Regions from separate parts of the Pseudomonas sp. 2835 genome, predicted to be linked through region 2. Evidence: predicted binding sites of a transcription regulator. Region 2 holds the regulator's gene; each other region holds the start of a gene.

What was found. The regulator sigma-54, encoded in region 2, starts transcription at its own class of promoters, with help from an activator protein. The targets are predictions, from matches to a motif close to ANTGGCATNNANNTTGCTNT.
Region 1: glnA (glutamate--ammonia ligase) is a predicted target of sigma-54. The motif match lies at 2,790-2,809, and genes of this name have one in related genera.
Region 3: flgB (flagellar basal body rod protein FlgB) is a predicted target of sigma-54. The motif match lies at 2,491-2,510, and genes of this name have one in related genera.
Region 4: nirB (nitrite reductase large subunit NirB) is a predicted target of sigma-54. The motif match lies at 2,019-2,038, and genes of this name have one in related genera.

The regions. Positions count from the first base shown of each region.
Region 1 is NZ_JBNDLE010000011.1:8,819-13,030, reverse strand. It holds gene ABIE20_RS16890 (chorismate mutase) at 257-1,144, opposite strand; gene glnA (glutamate--ammonia ligase) at 1,288-2,694, opposite strand; gene thiI (tRNA uracil 4-sulfurtransferase ThiI) at 3,025-4,212, shown strand, end outside.
Region 2 is NZ_JBNDLE010000002.1:345,501-349,712, reverse strand. It holds gene lptC (LPS export ABC transporter periplasmic protein LptC) at 1-549, shown strand, start outside; gene lptA (lipopolysaccharide transport periplasmic protein LptA) at 536-1,060, shown strand; gene lptB (LPS export ABC transporter ATP-binding protein) at 1,061-1,786, shown strand; gene ABIE20_RS03685 (RNA polymerase factor sigma-54) at 1,966-3,459, shown strand; gene hpf (ribosome hibernation-promoting factor, HPF/YfiA family) at 3,541-3,849, shown strand; gene ptsN (PTS IIA-like nitrogen regulatory protein PtsN) at 3,862-4,212, shown strand, end outside.
Region 3 is NZ_JBNDLE010000012.1:30,213-34,424, reverse strand. It holds gene flgE (flagellar hook protein FlgE) at 1-808, opposite strand, end outside; gene flgD (flagellar hook assembly protein FlgD) at 839-1,582, opposite strand; gene flgC (flagellar basal body rod protein FlgC) at 1,598-2,041, opposite strand; gene flgB (flagellar basal body rod protein FlgB) at 2,045-2,452, opposite strand; gene cheR (protein-glutamate O-methyltransferase CheR) at 2,680-3,507, opposite strand; gene ABIE20_RS17740 (chemotaxis protein CheV) at 3,560-4,212, opposite strand, start outside.
Region 4 is NZ_JBNDLE010000017.1:83,414-87,625, reverse strand. It holds gene nirB (nitrite reductase large subunit NirB) at 1-1,851, opposite strand, end outside; gene ABIE20_RS21255 (molybdopterin-dependent oxidoreductase) at 2,129-4,212, opposite strand, start outside.

The DNA of each region.
Region 1 (4,212 bases), on a different contig from region 2:
GGGGCGTCGTTGACCTCTTTTGGCTCATACAACCTCGGCCTGGGCCCAAGTCGCGGTCGCTGGTAATCCGCTGGTACAAAGAAAATGCAAAAAGCAAACCAAGGCTCCGAAAAGAAGCGGAATTTCCGGATTAAGACCTGTATTTGCGCGAAAAATGCCTACAAAGTCCTGAAGTCGCGCTTTTCGTGAACCAAAATGGGCTGAGTTGCTCAGGTGCAGGCAGATGCGTGCACCAATATAGAGCATAGAGGAAGGATTACTGCGGCGAGCACAAATGCGTGGTGGCGCGAATCAGGGCCAGGGATTGCTGTGGGTCTTTGCCCTGTTGAGCGATGGCTTGGGCGAGGTTCGCCTGGCATTGCGTCGGGCGGTTGCGATCAAACTCGGCCAGTTGGCCTAGCAGGGTGCGTTGCAGGCGATCCAGCTGCGGGCGCAACTGGCTGCTCAGGTCGACCCGCGGGGTTTGCGGTGCGCTGCCGACGGCGTGCCAGCGCGACAGCGCACTGTACTGCAGCAGCTTGTTGGCTTCGATCTGGTCGGCGAAGAACAGCGCTGCCCGTTGTTCATCGACACCAAAACGCACGGCCTGGGCCCGAGCGTTGGCAATCACCTGCTGCTCGCGTTCAGGTGCTTCTACTGGCTGGCCCGAGTCCCATTTGTTCAGGGCGACCGCGTGGGCGATGAGCAGGCGCTGGTCGATGCTATTGAGCAAGGCGGTGAGTGGGGTGGTAGATGCCGCAGGCTGGGAAAGCGGCACACCCTGGCTGCCTGCATAAAAAACGATCAACTCGGCCGGCTGCCTGCCAGTACGCCCACGATGTACGCCATCGACGATCTCGGCGAGGGCGTCTCCGGCCTTGATGCTTACCTGTTTGTTGCTGTCGCGGGTTTCCACCAGCAGTTCACCTGCAAGCAGGTAGCCGGCGTTGGGCTGCGGATGGCTGTGCCAGTCGAGGGTTGTTTCAGGCGGAATGTGGATTTTAACCAGGGTCAGCTCCGCAGGCCCGTCGGGGTAACGCGGGTAGGGGCTGCCATCCCAGGCTTTGCTGGTGCGCAGCAGCACCTGTGAATCGAGCTGTGCTGGCGGGGTGCTGCAACCTGCCAGCAGGGCAAGCAGAAAAAGCGTGATGAAGGTGCGGATCATGATGGGCTCGGGCGTGGTGTGCCGAGCCAGCATGGTCGAGGTCAGTGGGATGCCCTATCAGGAGGGTCTGAAGAACATGTATGAAAAAGGCCTCCCGAAGGAGGCCTTTTTCAAGCTACGCCGCTTGCGCGAGCGTCACTGGCTTAGCAGCTGTAGTACAGCTCGTATTCCAGTGGGTGTACGAAGGTGCGGACCTTGATTTCTTCTTCGCTTTTCAGCGCGATGTAGGCATCGATGAAGTCGTCGGAGAACACGCCGCCCTTGGTCAGGAACGCACGGCCTTTGTCCAGCTCTTCCAGGGCTTCTTTCAGGCTGCCGCAAACCTGTGGGATCTCTTTCGCCTCTTCAGGCGGCAGGTCGTACAGGTTCTTGTCGGCGGCATCGCCTGGGTGGATCTTGTTCTGGATACCGTCCAGGCCGGCCATCATCAGTGCTGCGAAGCACAGGTACGGGTTGGCAGCCGGGTCCGGGAAGCGCGCTTCGATGCGGCGGGCTTTCGGGCTGGAAACGTACGGGATGCGGATCGAGGCGGAACGGTTGCGCGCCGAGTAGGCCAGCATGACCGGTGCTTCGAAGCCTGGTACCAGACGCTTGTAGGAGTTGGTAGCCGGGTTGGTGAAGCCGTTCAGGGCCTTACCGTGCTTGATGATACCGCCGATGAAGTACAGGGCGGTGTCGGACAGGCCGGCATAGCCTTCGCCGGAGAAGGTGTTCTTGCCATCTTTGGAGATGGACATGTGCACGTGCATGCCCGAGCCGTTGTCGCCGTACAGTGGCTTAGGCATGAAGGTTGCGGTGCGGCCGTAGGCGTCGGCAACGTTGTGCACGCAGTATTTGAGGGTCTGAACTTCGTCAGCCTTCTTCACCAGGGTGTTGAACTGCACGCCGATTTCGTTCTGGCCGGCAGTTGCCACTTCGTGGTGGTGGACTTCGATGACCAGGCCCATTTCTTCCATGGCGTTGCACATGGCAGTACGGATTTCGTGGTCGTGGTCGAACGGTGGTACCGGGAAGTAGCCGCCTTTGACGCCTGGACGGTGGCCTTTGTTGCCGCCTTCGACGTCCTGGTCGGACATCCACGAGCCTTGCTCGGAGTAGATCTTGAACATCGAGCCGGAGATGTCGGACTTGAACTTCACTTCGTCGAAGATGAAGAATTCAGGCTCTGGACCGACGAACACGGTGTCACCGATACCGGTGGTCTTCAGGTACTCTTCGGCGCGGCGGGCGATGGCGCGTGGGTCGCGGTCGTAGCCTTGCATGGTCGAAGGTTCGATGATGTCGCAGACCAGGATCAGGGTCGGCTCTTCAGTGAACGGGTCGAGCACGGCGGAGGAGTCGTCCGGCATCAGGATCATGTCGGAGGCTTCGATGCCTTTCCAGCCAGCGATGGAGGAACCGTCGAACATCTTGCCGGCTTCGAAGAAATCTTCATCCAGCGCGTCACGAGCTGGCATGGTCACGTGGTGCTGAGTGCCTTTGGTGTCAGTGAAGCGCAGATCAATCCATTTAACGTCATGATCTTTGATGAGTTGAACCGACTTCGACATAGTGTCCTCCGGGTGGGGTAGAGCTTGCCTGTGCAGCCCTTTAATTTGGGTGATGCCGGGCGCGAATAGTCGGCCAAGGCAACCTGCCTCACAAGGGAGCAAATTGCATGCCAGTGCCCCGAGTTGGGATTTTTGCCCCAAACCCAAGCGTTTTCGGCCGAATTGATAAATCCGCGGCTTTTTTCTGCACTTTAAAGATGCGCTAAACCTGCATGATGCATCATTTTGGTGCGCAGAAAACCTTCTGTACAAAAGTTGCTCAAAGCTTGAGCAATTTCCGCTATAATCCGCGCCCCACTTTTTTAGTCGGCACCTCGCGCGCTGTTTTTCATGAAACTAATCGTAAAAGTCTTCCCAGAGATCACCATCAAGAGCCGGCCGGTTCGCAAGCGCTTCATCCGTCAACTGGCCCGCAACATCCGCAACGTGCTCAAGGACCTCGATCCTGCGCTCGCGGTTAACGGTGTCTGGGATAACCTCGAAGTGATCACTCACATCGAGGACGAGAAAGTCCTGCGCGAGATGACCGAGCGTTTGAGCTGCACGCCGGGCATTGCCCACTTCCTGCAGGTCGACGAATACCCGCTGGGTGATTTCGACGACATCGTCGCCAAGTGCAAGCAGCACTTCGGTCACCTGCTGGCCGGCAAGCGCTTCGCCGTACGCTGCAAGCGTGGTGGCCACCATGACTTCAGCTCGATGGACGTCGACCGTTACGTCGGCAGCCAGCTGCGCCAGCAGTGCGGCGCAGCCGGTATCGACCTGCGTACCCCGGAAGTCGAAGTGCGCATCGAGGTGCGCGACAAGCGCCTGTATATCATCCACAACCAGCACAAAGGCATCGGCGGTTACCCGCTGGGCGCGCTGGAGCAGACCCTGGTGCTGATGTCCGGTGGCTTCGACTCCACCGTCGCCGCCTACCAGATGATGCGCCGTGGCCTGATGACCCATTTCTGCTTCTTCAACCTTGGCGGCCGTGCCCACGAGCTGGGGGTGATGGAAGTCGCCCACTTCCTGTGGAAAAAGTACGGCAGCAGCCAGCGCGTGCTGTTCGTCAGCGTGCCGTTCGAAGAAGTGGTCGGCGAGATCCTCGGCAAGGTCGACAACAGCTACATGGGCGTGACCCTCAAGCGCATGATGCTGCGTGCGGCGACCAACATCGCCGACCGTCTGCAGATCGACGCCCTGGTGACCGGTGAAGCCATCTCCCAGGTCTCGAGCCAGACCCTGCCAAACCTTGCGGTGATCGACTCGGCCACCGAGAAACTGGTGTTGCGCCCCTTGCTCGCCAGCCACAAGCAGGACATCATCGACCAGGCCCAGCAGATCGGCACCGCCGAGTTTGCCAAGCACATGCCTGAATACTGCGGCGTTATTTCGGTGAACCCGACTACCTGCGCCAAGCGTCATCGCGTCGACCATGAAGAGAAGCAGTTCGACATGGCGGTGCTCGAGCGTGCCCTGGAGCGCGCCCGCCTGATCTCCATCGACCACGTGATCGATGAACTCAGCCAGGAT
Region 2 (4,212 bases):
GCGCTGTTCAGTGTGATCGCCGCCCTGCTGGTGGCGGTCGGCTACTGGAACATCAGCCCCGAGAGTTTCCTCGACAACAAGCCGGTTGCCGGGCCGGACCAGAGCGCCATCGACTATTACGCGGTGAACGCTCACAGCGTGCAGTTTTTGCCTGACGGCAAGATGCAGTACGAGATGACCGCCGACAAGGTCGAGCACCTCAAGGCCAGCGAAGTCACCCTGCTGACCAAACCCGACCTGCAGATGTACCGCGGCACCACTTATCCGTGGCACGTGCAGAGCGAGCGCGGCGAGGTCAATCCCGACGGCAGCGAAGTCGAACTGATCGATTCGGTACGGGTTGCCCGCACCGACGAAAAGAACCGCACCATGATCATTACCAGCAGCCGCATGACGGTATTCCCGCAGAAGCAATATGCGCAAACCGAGCAAGCCGTTAGAATCGACGGCGCCGGTGGCGTCACTACGGGCAATGGAATGAAAGCGTATTTGAAAGACGGCAGGATGGACCTGCTGTCCAACGTAAGAGGACAGTATGAGGCTCGTTAAAACCCTCCCCTTTTTGCTCAGCCTGAGCGCAGCACTGGGAAGCGCGAGCGCCTGGGCCCTGCCGAACGACCGTGACCAGCCGATCCGCATCCAGGCCGACCACGCTCAACTGGACGACAAGAAAGGCATCGCCACCTACACCGGTGACGTGATCATCACCCAGGGCTCGATGATGATCAAAGGCAACACCGTGACCATCACCCGTACCGCCGGTGGCGACATCGACGTGGTGACCTCGGTGGGCAACCTGGCCTACTTCGAACAGCAGCAGAGCGCCGCCAAGCCAGACAAGATGCAGGGCTATGGCAAGACCATCCAGTACAATGCGCCGCAAAACCGCATCGTCCTGATCGACCGCGCCAAGGTTATCAACGAAGGCAACACCACCGAAGGCGAGAAGATCGTCTATGACACGGTGAAACAGATCGCTACCGCCGGTCGCGGTGGCAAAGTCACCGAGTCGCGTCCGCGCATCGACATGGTGATCCAGCCGAAGAAGAAGGCCGAGTAAATGGCAACCCTCAAAGCCCAGCACCTGGCCAAGAGCTACAAGAGCCGGCAAGTGGTCCGCGACGTCAGCCTGTCGATCGACAGCGGCCAGATCGTCGGCCTGCTCGGCCCTAACGGCGCCGGCAAGACTACCTGCTTCTACATGATCGTCGGCCTGGTTCAGGCCGATCAGGGCCGCGTGCTGATCGACGACCTTGATGTCAGTCACCAGCCCATGCACGGCCGTGCCCGCGCCGGTATTGGCTACCTGCCGCAGGAAGCCTCGATCTTTCGCAAGCTGTCGGTCGCCGACAACATCATGGCGATCCTCGAAACCCGCAAGGACCTGGACCGCGATGGCCGGCGCAAGGAGCTGGAAAGCCTGCTGCAGGAATTCCACATCAGCCACATCCGCGACAACCTCGGCATGAGCCTTTCCGGTGGTGAGCGCCGCCGCGTCGAGATTGCCCGCGCCCTGGCCACCGCACCCAAGTTCATCCTGCTCGACGAACCCTTTGCCGGTGTCGACCCGATCTCGGTTGGCGACATCAAGCAGATCATCCATCACCTGAAGGCCAAGGGCATCGGCGTTCTGATCACCGACCACAACGTCCGTGAAACCCTGGATATCTGCGAAACCGCTTACATCGTCAACGATGGCCAGCTGATCGCCGAAGGCGATGCAGAGACCATCCTGGCCAACGACCTGGTCAAAGAGGTTTACCTCGGCCATGAGTTCCGCCTGTAGGCTCAAGGTGTAAGGCGCTGCCGGAGCGCTCGTAAACAGGCCAGATGATGGCTTAATTGTTACGGCGCTCTAGGCAAACGCTGCAATTTCAGGCATATAATTTGCTTAAAGTTGGCGCTTCGGTGCCCTTGTAGTGGATGGCGCATGTGCGCCGGCAAATAAGGTGTTAAGCCCCTGCCATGAAACCATCGCTCGTCCTAAGAATGGGCCAGCAACTGACGATGACCCCGCAGTTGCAACAGGCCATACGTCTGCTCCAGCTTTCTACCCTGGATCTCCAGCAGGAAATCCAGGAAGCGCTGGAATCAAACCCGATGCTCGAGCGCCAGGAAGATGGCGACGACTTCGACAACAGCGACCCGATGGCCGACAACGCCGAGAGCAAACCCGTCGCCGAAGTTCAGGAAACCAGCTTCCAGGAGACCGCCCCGACGGTGGACAACCTCGAAGAAGGCGAATGGAACGAACGCATCCCCAACGAGCTGCCGGTCGATACCGCTTGGGAAGACATCTACCAGACCAGCGCCAGCAGCCTGCCCAGCAACGATGATGACGAGTGGGACTTCACCACCCGCACCTCCGCTGGCGAAAGCCTGCAGAGCCACCTGCTCTGGCAGCTCAACCTGGCACCGATGTCCGACACCGACCGGCTGATCGCCGTGACCCTGATCGACTGCATCAACAACCAGGGTTATCTCGACGAAACCCTGGAAGAAATCTGCGACTCCTTCGACCCCGAGCTCGACATCGAGCTGGACGAAGTCGAAGCCGTGCTGCACCGCATCCAGCAGTTCGAGCCCGCCGGTATCGGCGCGCGCAACCTCAGCGAGTGCCTGTTGCTGCAACTGCGCCAACTGCCGCCGCGCACGCCGTGGATGACCGAAGCCCAGCGCCTGGTCAGCGACTTCATCGACCTGCTCGGCGGCCGCGACTACAGCCAGCTGATGCGCCGCATGAAGCTCAAGGAAGACGAGCTGCGCCAGGTCATCGAACTGGTACAGAGCCTCAACCCGCGCCCGGGCTCGCAAATCGAATCCAGCGAAGCCGAATACGTGGTACCCGACGTGATCGTGCGCAAGGACAACGAGCGCTGGCTGGTCGAGCTCAACCAGGAAGCGGTACCGCGCCTGCGCGTCAACCCGCAGTACGCAGGCTTCGTCCGTCGCGCCGACACCAGCGCCGACAACACCTTCATGCGCAACCAGTTGCAGGAGGCGCGCTGGTTCATCAAGAGCCTGCAAAGCCGCAACGAAACCTTGATGAAGGTCGCCACCCAGATCGTCGAGCACCAGCGCGGCTTCCTCGATCATGGCGACGAGGCGATGAAGCCGCTGGTGCTGCACGACATCGCCGAAGCGGTGGGCATGCACGAGTCGACCATTTCCCGCGTGACCACGCAAAAATACATGCACACGCCCCGCGGAATTTACGAGCTGAAGTACTTTTTCTCCAGCCACGTCAGCACCTCCGAAGGCGGTGAATGCTCGTCCACGGCGATCCGCGCGATCATCAAGAAACTGGTTGCAGCGGAAAATCAGAAAAAGCCATTGAGTGACAGCAAGATCGCTGGTTTACTGGAGGCACAAGGCATCCAGGTAGCACGTCGCACCGTCGCCAAGTACCGCGAGTCCCTCGGCATTGCACCGTCGAGCGAGCGCAAGCGATTGATGTAACGGCTCCTGAGGTGTGCCACCGCAGTTCAGTGGCAGGCGCAATACCTGCCTCTTATGCACCGGCAACAAAGGAGAAGCTGTATGCAAGTCAATATCAGTGGACAGCATGTAGAAGTTACTCAGCCCCTGCGTGAGTACGTACTTGAAAAGCTTGCTCGCTTGGAGGGGCATTTCGACAAGATTACCAATGTGACGGTAATCATGAAGGTCGAGAAGCTTCAACAGAAGATCGAGGCCACCCTGCAGATCCCGGGCGGCGAAGTGGTTGCAAATGCCGAACACCAAGACATGTATGCAGCGATCGACGCCTTGACTGACAAGCTCGACCGCCAACTGAAAAAACACAAGGAAAAACAGCAAAGCCTGCTGCAAGGTGCAGCGGCCCGCTGATCCCCCTCATCCATGATCCGACTTGAAACCATCCTGACCCCCGGCCGTTCCCTCGTGAACGTGCCGGGCGGCAGTAAAAAACGTGCGCTCGAACAGATCGCCAATCTGATCGGCAAAGAAGTGCCCGAGCTGGACACCCAGATCGTGTACGAAGCCCTGATCGCCCGGGAAAAACTGGGCTCCACCGGTTTCGGCAACGGCATTGCCATTCCCCATTGCCGCCTCAAGGGCTGTGAGTCGCCGGTCAGCGCGCTGTTGCACCTTGACGCCCCTATTGATTTCGACGCCATCGATGGCGCCCCGGTCGACCTGCTGTTCGTACTGCTGGTCCCGGAAGCGGCTACCGATGCGCACCTGGAGCTG
Region 3 (4,212 bases), on a different contig from region 2:
CGGTCAACTTGAAGACCTTGTTCACCACCTCGTAACCCGAGCCCGCGGCACCGGCAGTCATGCTCTTGACGCTACCGTCGGAGTTGAACTCAATGGTGCCTTCCAGCGCCTTTGGCGGCTCTTGGGCCGGGTTCAGCGGGTTGCGGCCATCGATCAGGGTATACGACTTCCAGGTGTTGGTCCCGGTCTTGACGTAGTACTGATCCATGACGTGCTCATTACCCTGGCTGTCGTAGATCTTGGTGGCGAAGGTCTTGTTCCAGCTGTTTTCGTCGGTCGGGCTGAAGGTGGTGGTCGCCGGAATGACCTTGTCCGACGAGTTCAGGTTCAGGCCCTGATCGATCGCGGTGGTGCTCTTTGGCGCCAACGCCGAAGTGTCGATCTTGAGGTCAGTCAGCACGCCATTGATGATCTTGCCGTTTTCATCGACGCCGTAGCCGCGCAGGCGCAGGCCGTCAGCAGTGACAACATAGTTGTCCTTGTTGGTCTGGAAGGCACCGGCACGGGTGTAGCTGAGCGCGCCGTTATCGCTGAGAACGAAGAAGCCCTGACCCTGGATACCCATGTCCAGCACGTTGCCGGTGTTGGTGATATCGCCATTGGTGAATTGCTGCGATACCGCTGCCAGGCGCACACCGTTACCGATGTTGTTGGTACCGACGCCGAGCTTGTTGGCCGAGTAGACGTCGGCGAATTCTGCGCGCGACGATTTGAAACCGGTGGTGGCGACGTTGGCGATGTTGTTGCCGGTCACGTCCAGTTGCTTGTTGGCTGCATAGAGACCGCTAAGGCCGATATTGAATGACATCTTTCACTCCTTGTGCCGCGTTAGCCGGCTCTATATACCGATGGTTTGGACTTTGGACAGGGCGATGCTGCCCAGGCCAGCAAGATTGAGCATCATCTCGCCGCCAGTCTGACTGATGGTGACGCTGCTGACGGTGGCCGGCAGCATGGTGTACATGTCCAGCTGCTTGCCATCGACAGTGGTCTTGGCGGCAAAGGTGTAGGTACCCGGATCGACCTTCTCGCCCTTGTCGTTGGTGCCATCCCAGACGAAAGAGGCATTACCGGCCTTCTGCGCCCCCATGTCGATGGTCTTGACCACCTTGCCATCCTTGTCGGTAATGGTGACGGTGGCATTGCTGAGCGCCTGCGGGACCACCACCGAACCGTTGAAGCTCTTGGTGGTGTCGACCACGGCCTTGTCGGTCTGGGCGATCACCGAGCGACCGACCAGCGACGAGGCCTGCAGCGCCTGCGAGGACTTGTAGTTGCCGGAAATCGCGGTCACCGACTCGTTCAGCGAGGTGATGCCTTCCAGGCTGCTGAACTGCGCCAGCTGGGCCACGAACTCGCTGTTGTCCTGCGGATCGAGCGGGTTCTGGTGCTGCATCTGGGTCACCAGCAACTGCAGGAACGCGTCCTTGCCCAGGGCCTGCTTGTTGGCGCCGGTCTTGCTGTTGGTGGCCGAGGCGATACCGGCGGCGCTGTTGGCGCTGGTTTCACTGTTCTTCTTGCCCGACGCCTTGATGACGTCGTTCAGGCTTACGCCGGCTGTTGGGTCATTAACACTTGCCATTGGCTTAGTCCTTTATCACTGACCCAGGGTCAGGACCTTCTGCATCATGGTTTTGGCCGTGTTCATCAGCTCGGCGTTGGTCTGGAACGAGCGGCTGGCGGAGATCATGTCGGCCATCTCTTCCACCACATTGACGTTCGGGTAGTAGACGTAGCCGTCCTTGTTCGCCGCCGGATGGTTCGGCTCGTAGCGCGCCTCGAGGTTGCTCTGGTCCTCGACCACGCCGAGCACCTGCACGCCCTGGCCGGCGGCGTCCTGATCCTGGAACAGCGACTGGCTGACCCCGGCCTGGGCCTGCTGGAAGGTAGTGGCGAACACCGGGTGACGGGCACGGTAGGTCTGGTCGATGCTCGACGAGACGGTCTCGGCGTTGGCGATGTTCGAAGCGACGGTATTCAGACGCGTGGTCTGGGCACTCATGCCGCTACCGGCAATGTTGAAGACACTGGCGAGGGACATGACTTACTCTCCGCGCAGGGCCGATACCAGCCCTTTGAATTTACTGTTGAGCAGCGTGAAGCTGGCCTGGAAACCCACGGCGTTTTCCGCGTAGCTCGATTGCTCGAGCTGGGCATCGACGGTGTTCTGGTCGATCGACGGCTGCATCGGCGTACGGTACTGCAAGGTCTCGTCGCCCATGCTCAAGCCTTCGGCTTCGATGTGCCGGGCGTTGGTACGGTCGAGGGCGAAGTGGCCCTTGCTGGTCTGCTCGGCCTGCGCCGCCAGCACCGAAGCGAAGTCCATGTCGCGCGCCTTGTAGTTGGGAGTGTCGGCGTTGGCGATGTTGTTGGCCAGCACCTCGGCACGCTGGGCGCGAAAGCCCAATGCCTTTTCGTGGATGCCGAGCGCTTTGTCGAAGCTGATGCTCATGTCGTGGAAACCTTCAAAGGTTTTTCGTTGACTGAGTCAGAGCAAGAGCCATGCCAAAAAACAAAACCCCGTAAATACGGGGCTTTGAGGAGTTTGCCGCCGGCGGCAATGCCAGAAAAGTGGCAAAAGAGCGGCAAGCGGCAAGCTTCAAGCGGCAAGAAAAAGCCAGGCGGCGCGCGATCTGCTCTCTTTCTTGCCGCTTGAAGCTTGTAGCTTGCCGCTAAAGCCTACTTGGCCTGGTAAATGATCCCTGGGCTGCACTGGACCATCTGGTAGTGATCCGGCAAACCGTTGAGAGCTTCAGAGGCCCCCAGGAACAGGTAGCCACCCGGCTTGAGGGTGCCGTGGATGCGCAGCAGGATGTCTTTCTTGACCTGTGCCGAGAAGTAGATCAGCACGTTGCGGCAGAACACGATGTCGAACTTGCCCAGGCTCGCATAACTGTCGAGCAGGTTGAACGAGCGGAATTCGACACGGCTGCGGATCGGCGCCTTGACCGCCCAGCGCCCCGGACCCTTGACGTCGAAGTAGCGCTGCAAACGCTCCTGGGACAGGCCGCGGGCAATCGCCAGGCTGTCGTACTCGCCGGTCTTGCAGTTGGTCAGCATCGAGCCGGAAAGGTCGGTGGCGACGATCTGCGCGCCCATCTTCAACTGGCCGATGTTGCTGCGCTCGAACTCGTCGATGGCCATGGAAATCGAGTACGGCTCCTGACCCGACGAACAGGCGGCCGACCAGATGCGCAGGCGCTGGCCAGGGTTGGCCTTGATCTGCTCGGGCAGAACCTTGTTCTTCAGCACCTCGAACGGATAGGTGTCGCGAAACCAGAGGGTTTCGTTGGTGGTCATGGCATCGACCACCTGCTCGCGCAAACCGCTGCGCGGCTGGCTCTGGATACGCTGCACCAGTTCGCCCAGGGACTTGATGCCCTGCTGTTCCATCAGCTTGTTGAGACGGCTGGAGACCAGGTATTGCTTATTTTCGCCCAGCAGGATGCCACAGGCTTTTTCCAGGAAGACCCGGAACTGTTCGAAATCCAAATTACCCGTAGACAATGATGCCGCCTCTTAAATCGTATGTACCGCCAGGGGCAAAGGCCCCCGGCCGTTAGTGCGTGGCCTTGATCCGATCAACAACGCGCTGGGCGAGGTCGTCCGGGCGGAATTTGGCCAGGAAGTCATCAGCACCGACCTTCTTGACCATCGCCTGGTTGAACACCCCGGAAAGCGAAGTATGCAGGATGATGTGCAACTTTTGCATGCGCGGGTCGCTGCGAATCTCGGCGGTCAGGGTGTAGCCGTCCATCTCCGGCATCTCGATGTCGGAGATCATCATCAGAAATTCTTCCTCCGGACGCTTGCCCTCGTCGACCAGCTTGCGCAGGTAGTCGAGCGCCTGACGGCCGTCGTTGAGCGCCACCACTTCGACGCCGACGGTCTGCAGGCACCGGCTGACCTGCTTGCGTGCTACCGACGAATCATCGACCGTCAGCACCCGCAGCATCACCGCCTTGTCCTGCACCTCGGCATCGACCACGCCGGCGGAAATCGCCTCGGAGGTCGGCGCTACTTCGGCGAGGATTTTCTCCACGTCGATGATCTCGACCATCTTGTTGTCAACCCGGGTCACCGCCGTCAGGTAGTGATCGCGCCCGGTACCCTTGGGCGGCGGATGGATCTCCTCCCAGTTCATGTTGACGATGCGCTCCACCGAATGCACCAGAAACCCCTGGGTCTTGGTGTTGTACTCGGTGATGATGA
Region 4 (4,212 bases), on a different contig from region 2:
TTCGTGCAACTGGGCGCCGAACAGGTCGATGCGCTGGCCGCCGGTGATCTTGGTGTAGAGGTCGTATTTTTTCGCTACTTCGCCGATGACGATCAGCTTCTCGGGAGTGATCTCGCCACCGGGAATGCGCGGCACCACCGAATAGGTGCCGTTCTTCTGCATGTTGGCCATGAAGGTGTCGTTGGTGTCCTGCAGCGGCACCAGCGATGGTTCCATGATCGGCTGGTTCCAGCACGAGGCGAGGATCGAGCCGACCGTGGGTTTGCAGATATCGCAGCCGACGTGCCCGCGTCCATGTTTGGCGAGCATCTCGTCGAAACTGAGGATGCCTTCAACCCGCACCAGCGCGTACAACTCCTGGCGGGTGTAGGCGAAGTGTTCGCACAGGCTCTTGTCGACGCTGACGCCGCGGGCGATCAGTTCATGCTCGAAGACCTGCTTGAGCAACGCCGCACACCCACCGCAACCGGTACAGGCCTTGGTCTGCTGCTTGAGCTGGCCGAGCTCGCCGCAGCCACTGTCGATGGCAGCGCAGATCGCGCCCTTGCTGACGTTGTGGCAGGAGCAAATGGTCGCGCTGGCGGGCAAGGCATCGGCGCCCAGTGCCGGCGCGCCGGCCGACTGCGGCAGGATCAGCCCGGCCGGATCGGCGGGCAGGGCAATGCCGTTCTGCACGTACTGCAGCAGGGTGTCGTAATAGCTGTTGTCGCCGACCAGCACCGCGCCGATCACCCGTTTGCCGCTGGCATCAACCACCAGGCGGCGATAGGCCGACGCCGCTTCGTCGATAAAGCGATAGCTGCGCGCCCCGGGTGTGGCGCCGTGGGCGTCGCCGATTGAGCCGACATCGACACCGAGCAGCTTGAGCTTGGTCGACATGTCGGCCCCGGTAAAACTGCCAGCGTCTTCACCGGCCAGCGTCGCCGCCACCGTGCGCGCCATGCTATAGCCCGGCGCTACCAGGCCGAACACGCTGCCGTTCAACGACGCGCATTCGCCGATGGCAAAGATCCGCGGGTCGCTGCTGCGGCACCCACTGTCGATCACCACCCCGCCGCGCTGGGCGATATCCAGGCCGCTGCTGCGACCCAGGGCATCCTGCGGGCGGATACCGGCGGAGAACACGATCAGGTCGGTTTCCAGAAACTCGCCGCCGTCGAAGTTCATCCGGTAGCGGTACTCGTCACCGGCAACGATGGCCTGAGTCGCCCGCGACAAGTGCACGCCGACACCCAGGGCTTCGATCTGCGCCCGCAAGGCGGCGCCGCCTTCGGCATCCAGTTGCACCGGCATCAGACGCGGAGCGAACTCCACCACGTGGGCTTCCAGGCCGAGGGATTTCAAGGCATTGGCTGCCTCAAGACCGAGCAGGCCGCCACCGACTACCACCCCACGGCGAGCACTGGCGGCCGCGACGCGGATCGCATCGAGATCATCAAGGGTGCGATAGACCAGGCGCGCCGCCCCCTGCGAGCCTTCGATCGGCGGCACGAACGGATAGGAGCCGGTGGCCAGCACCAGTTGATCGTAAGGGTAGCGCCCGGCGCCGGTGACCACCTCGCAGCGCTCACGATCGATCTCCAGCACCGGCTCGCCCAGGTGCAGGTGAATGCCGTGGCCGGCGTACAAGCCCGCCTCGCCCAGGGCCAGGGTTTCGGCATCGCTGCCACTGAAGTATTCCGACAGGTGCACGCGGTCGTAGGCGCGCTGGCGTTCTTCGCCGAACACCCGCACCTGGAAACGGCCCAGGGCACCGCGTTCGATCAGTTGCTCGACGCAGTGATGACCGACCATGCCGTTGCCGACGATGATCAGCTGTTGCCGCGCTTCGATGCTGGTAAACCCATTCATACCCGATCCTCACTCAAGGCCAATCACGCTGGCTTTGCTGCTGGGGCCAACCCCGAAAAACAAAAAAAAGGCGCCTGGAGCCGAAGCTCCAGGCGCCTTTGCCTGGTCTGTTTTTGTAGTCCCGGTTGCGAATCGCCATTGACCCGCGAGGACGTTGTAAATCTGTAAAAGCAGGGAGCGTGCCAAGTGCCAAAGCCTTTCAAACCTGGGTTTGTGCGCGTTCCACTGGCGCCGTTACCGACCCAGGCTGGTGCAGCGCTCCCTGTTATGGGGCACTTCAATACACGTCACGCAGGTAACGCTTGGCACGGTTCAGTTCGCCGACATAAGCCTCGGCCCGCTCCACACTCATGCCGCCATGCTGCTGCACCACCTGCTTGAGCGCCGTATCGACATCCCGGGCCATGCGCCCGGCATCGCCACAGATATAAAAATGCCCGCCTTCCTCCAGCCAGCGCCATAGCTCGGCGCCCTGCTCGAGCATGCGCTGCTGCACGTAGATCTTCTGCGCCTGGTCGCGGGAAAACGCGGTGTCCAGGCGGGTCAGGTGACCGTCACGCTGCCAGGCCAACAACTCGTCACGGTAATAGAAATCCGTGGCCGCCTGCTGTTCACCAAACAACAGCCAGTTGCGGCCGCTGGCACCTTGCGCCTGACGCTCCTGCAGGAACGCCCTGAACGGCGCCACGCCAGTACCAGGCCCGACCATGATCACCGGCGCCGAGCTGTCGTCGGGCAGGCGAAAGTGCGCGGTCGGCTGGGTGAAGATCTCGACCCGAGCGGGCTCGCTGCGGTCGGCCAGGTAGGTCGAGCACACGCCCTTGCGCCGCCCGTAACGCACAGTCGCAACCGTCAGGTGCACCTGATGTGGATGCAGCTTCTGGCTTGAGCTGATCGAGTACAGCCGCGGCTGCAAGGGTTTGAGCAATTCGAGCCAAGCCTGCAGGCTCAGTTGGGGCTTGCACGCATGCACCAGGTCGATCAGTTGCTTGCCCCACAGCCAGCCCTTGAGCACAGCCTTGTTGTGCGGCTCAAGCAAGGCGCGCAGTTGCGCATCACCGGGGGCGAAAGCCTCAAGCATCTGCGGGGTGATGCGGGCGATCTCCAGGTGTTCCAGCAGCGCCTCGGCCAAGGGCATGTCGGCCTGTCCCTTGAGGCTGACACTGCGACCGCCGTCGAAGCGGGTGGCAGTCAGCAGTTCATCCACCAACCCCGGACAGTTGCGCGGCCATACGCCCAGGGCGTCGCCAGCCTGATAAGTGAAACCGCTGTCGCCCAGGTCGAACACCAACTGGCGGGTTTCCTTTACCGCACCTGGGCCGTTGAGCAGGCGGTTGCCGACCAGGGTGGCTGGCAACGGCCGCATCTTGCTGAAACCGCTAGCCGTGGGCGTTGGTGCTTCGAGCAGCAGGTCGCTGTGGCCCAGCTTGCCCAGCAATGCCTGCAGCCACTGCCCCGCTGATTCATGCAAATCGCCCTCGCAATCGACCCGTTCGAGCAAGCGCTTGGCGCCCAGTTCGGCCAGGCGCTGATCCAGCTTGCGACCAAACCCGCAGAACTGTTCATAACTGGAATCCCCCAGGGCCAGCACCGCGTAAGGCAAACCGGCGCAGCGTTGCGCATGCTCGCCCTGCAGCCCGCGCCAGAACGCCGCGCCGCAGTCGGGCGCATCACCGTCGCCAAACGTGCTGGCGATCAGCAGCAGGCTGGCCAGGCCGTCCAGTTGTTCCAGGGCGATGTCGTCCATGCAGCTCAACTGCACCGGCAAGCCGACCTGGCGCAGGCGCTCTGCACATTGCTCGGCCAAGGCCTGAGCGTTGCCGGTCTGCGAGGCCCAGAGCAGCAGGTGTTTGTCCTGCAACGAAACAGGCTGATGATCGATCTGGACGGCATCTATGCGCTCACCGGCCACCCGGCTCAGGGCCACCGCGCAGAACTTGAAGGCCGGCTGCAGCGATAGCGGGTCGACGGCGTCACTGGTGACGGCATTGATCGCCAGGTTCTCGCCATAAACGTCGTTCCAGTGAAACGGCGCAAAGCAGTTGCCCGGCAGCACCCGGGGGCTGAGCCGTGCCGGCAGCACGGCCTGCCCGCGTCGCGAGCGGATCTGCACCTGATCCTTGTCAGCGATACCCAGGCGCTCGGCATCGTCCGGGTGAATCTCCACGAACGGCCCGGGGTCGAGCTTGTTCAGCGCCGCCACCTTGCCGGTCTTGGTCAGGGTGTGCCACTGGTGCTGGACCCGCCCAGTGTTGAGTACCAGCGGAAAATCGGCGTCCGGCAGCTCGGCAGCGGGCAGGCACGGACGGGCAAAAAAACGTGCCTTGCCGCTGCGAGTGGGAAAGGCAATGGCAGGTACCT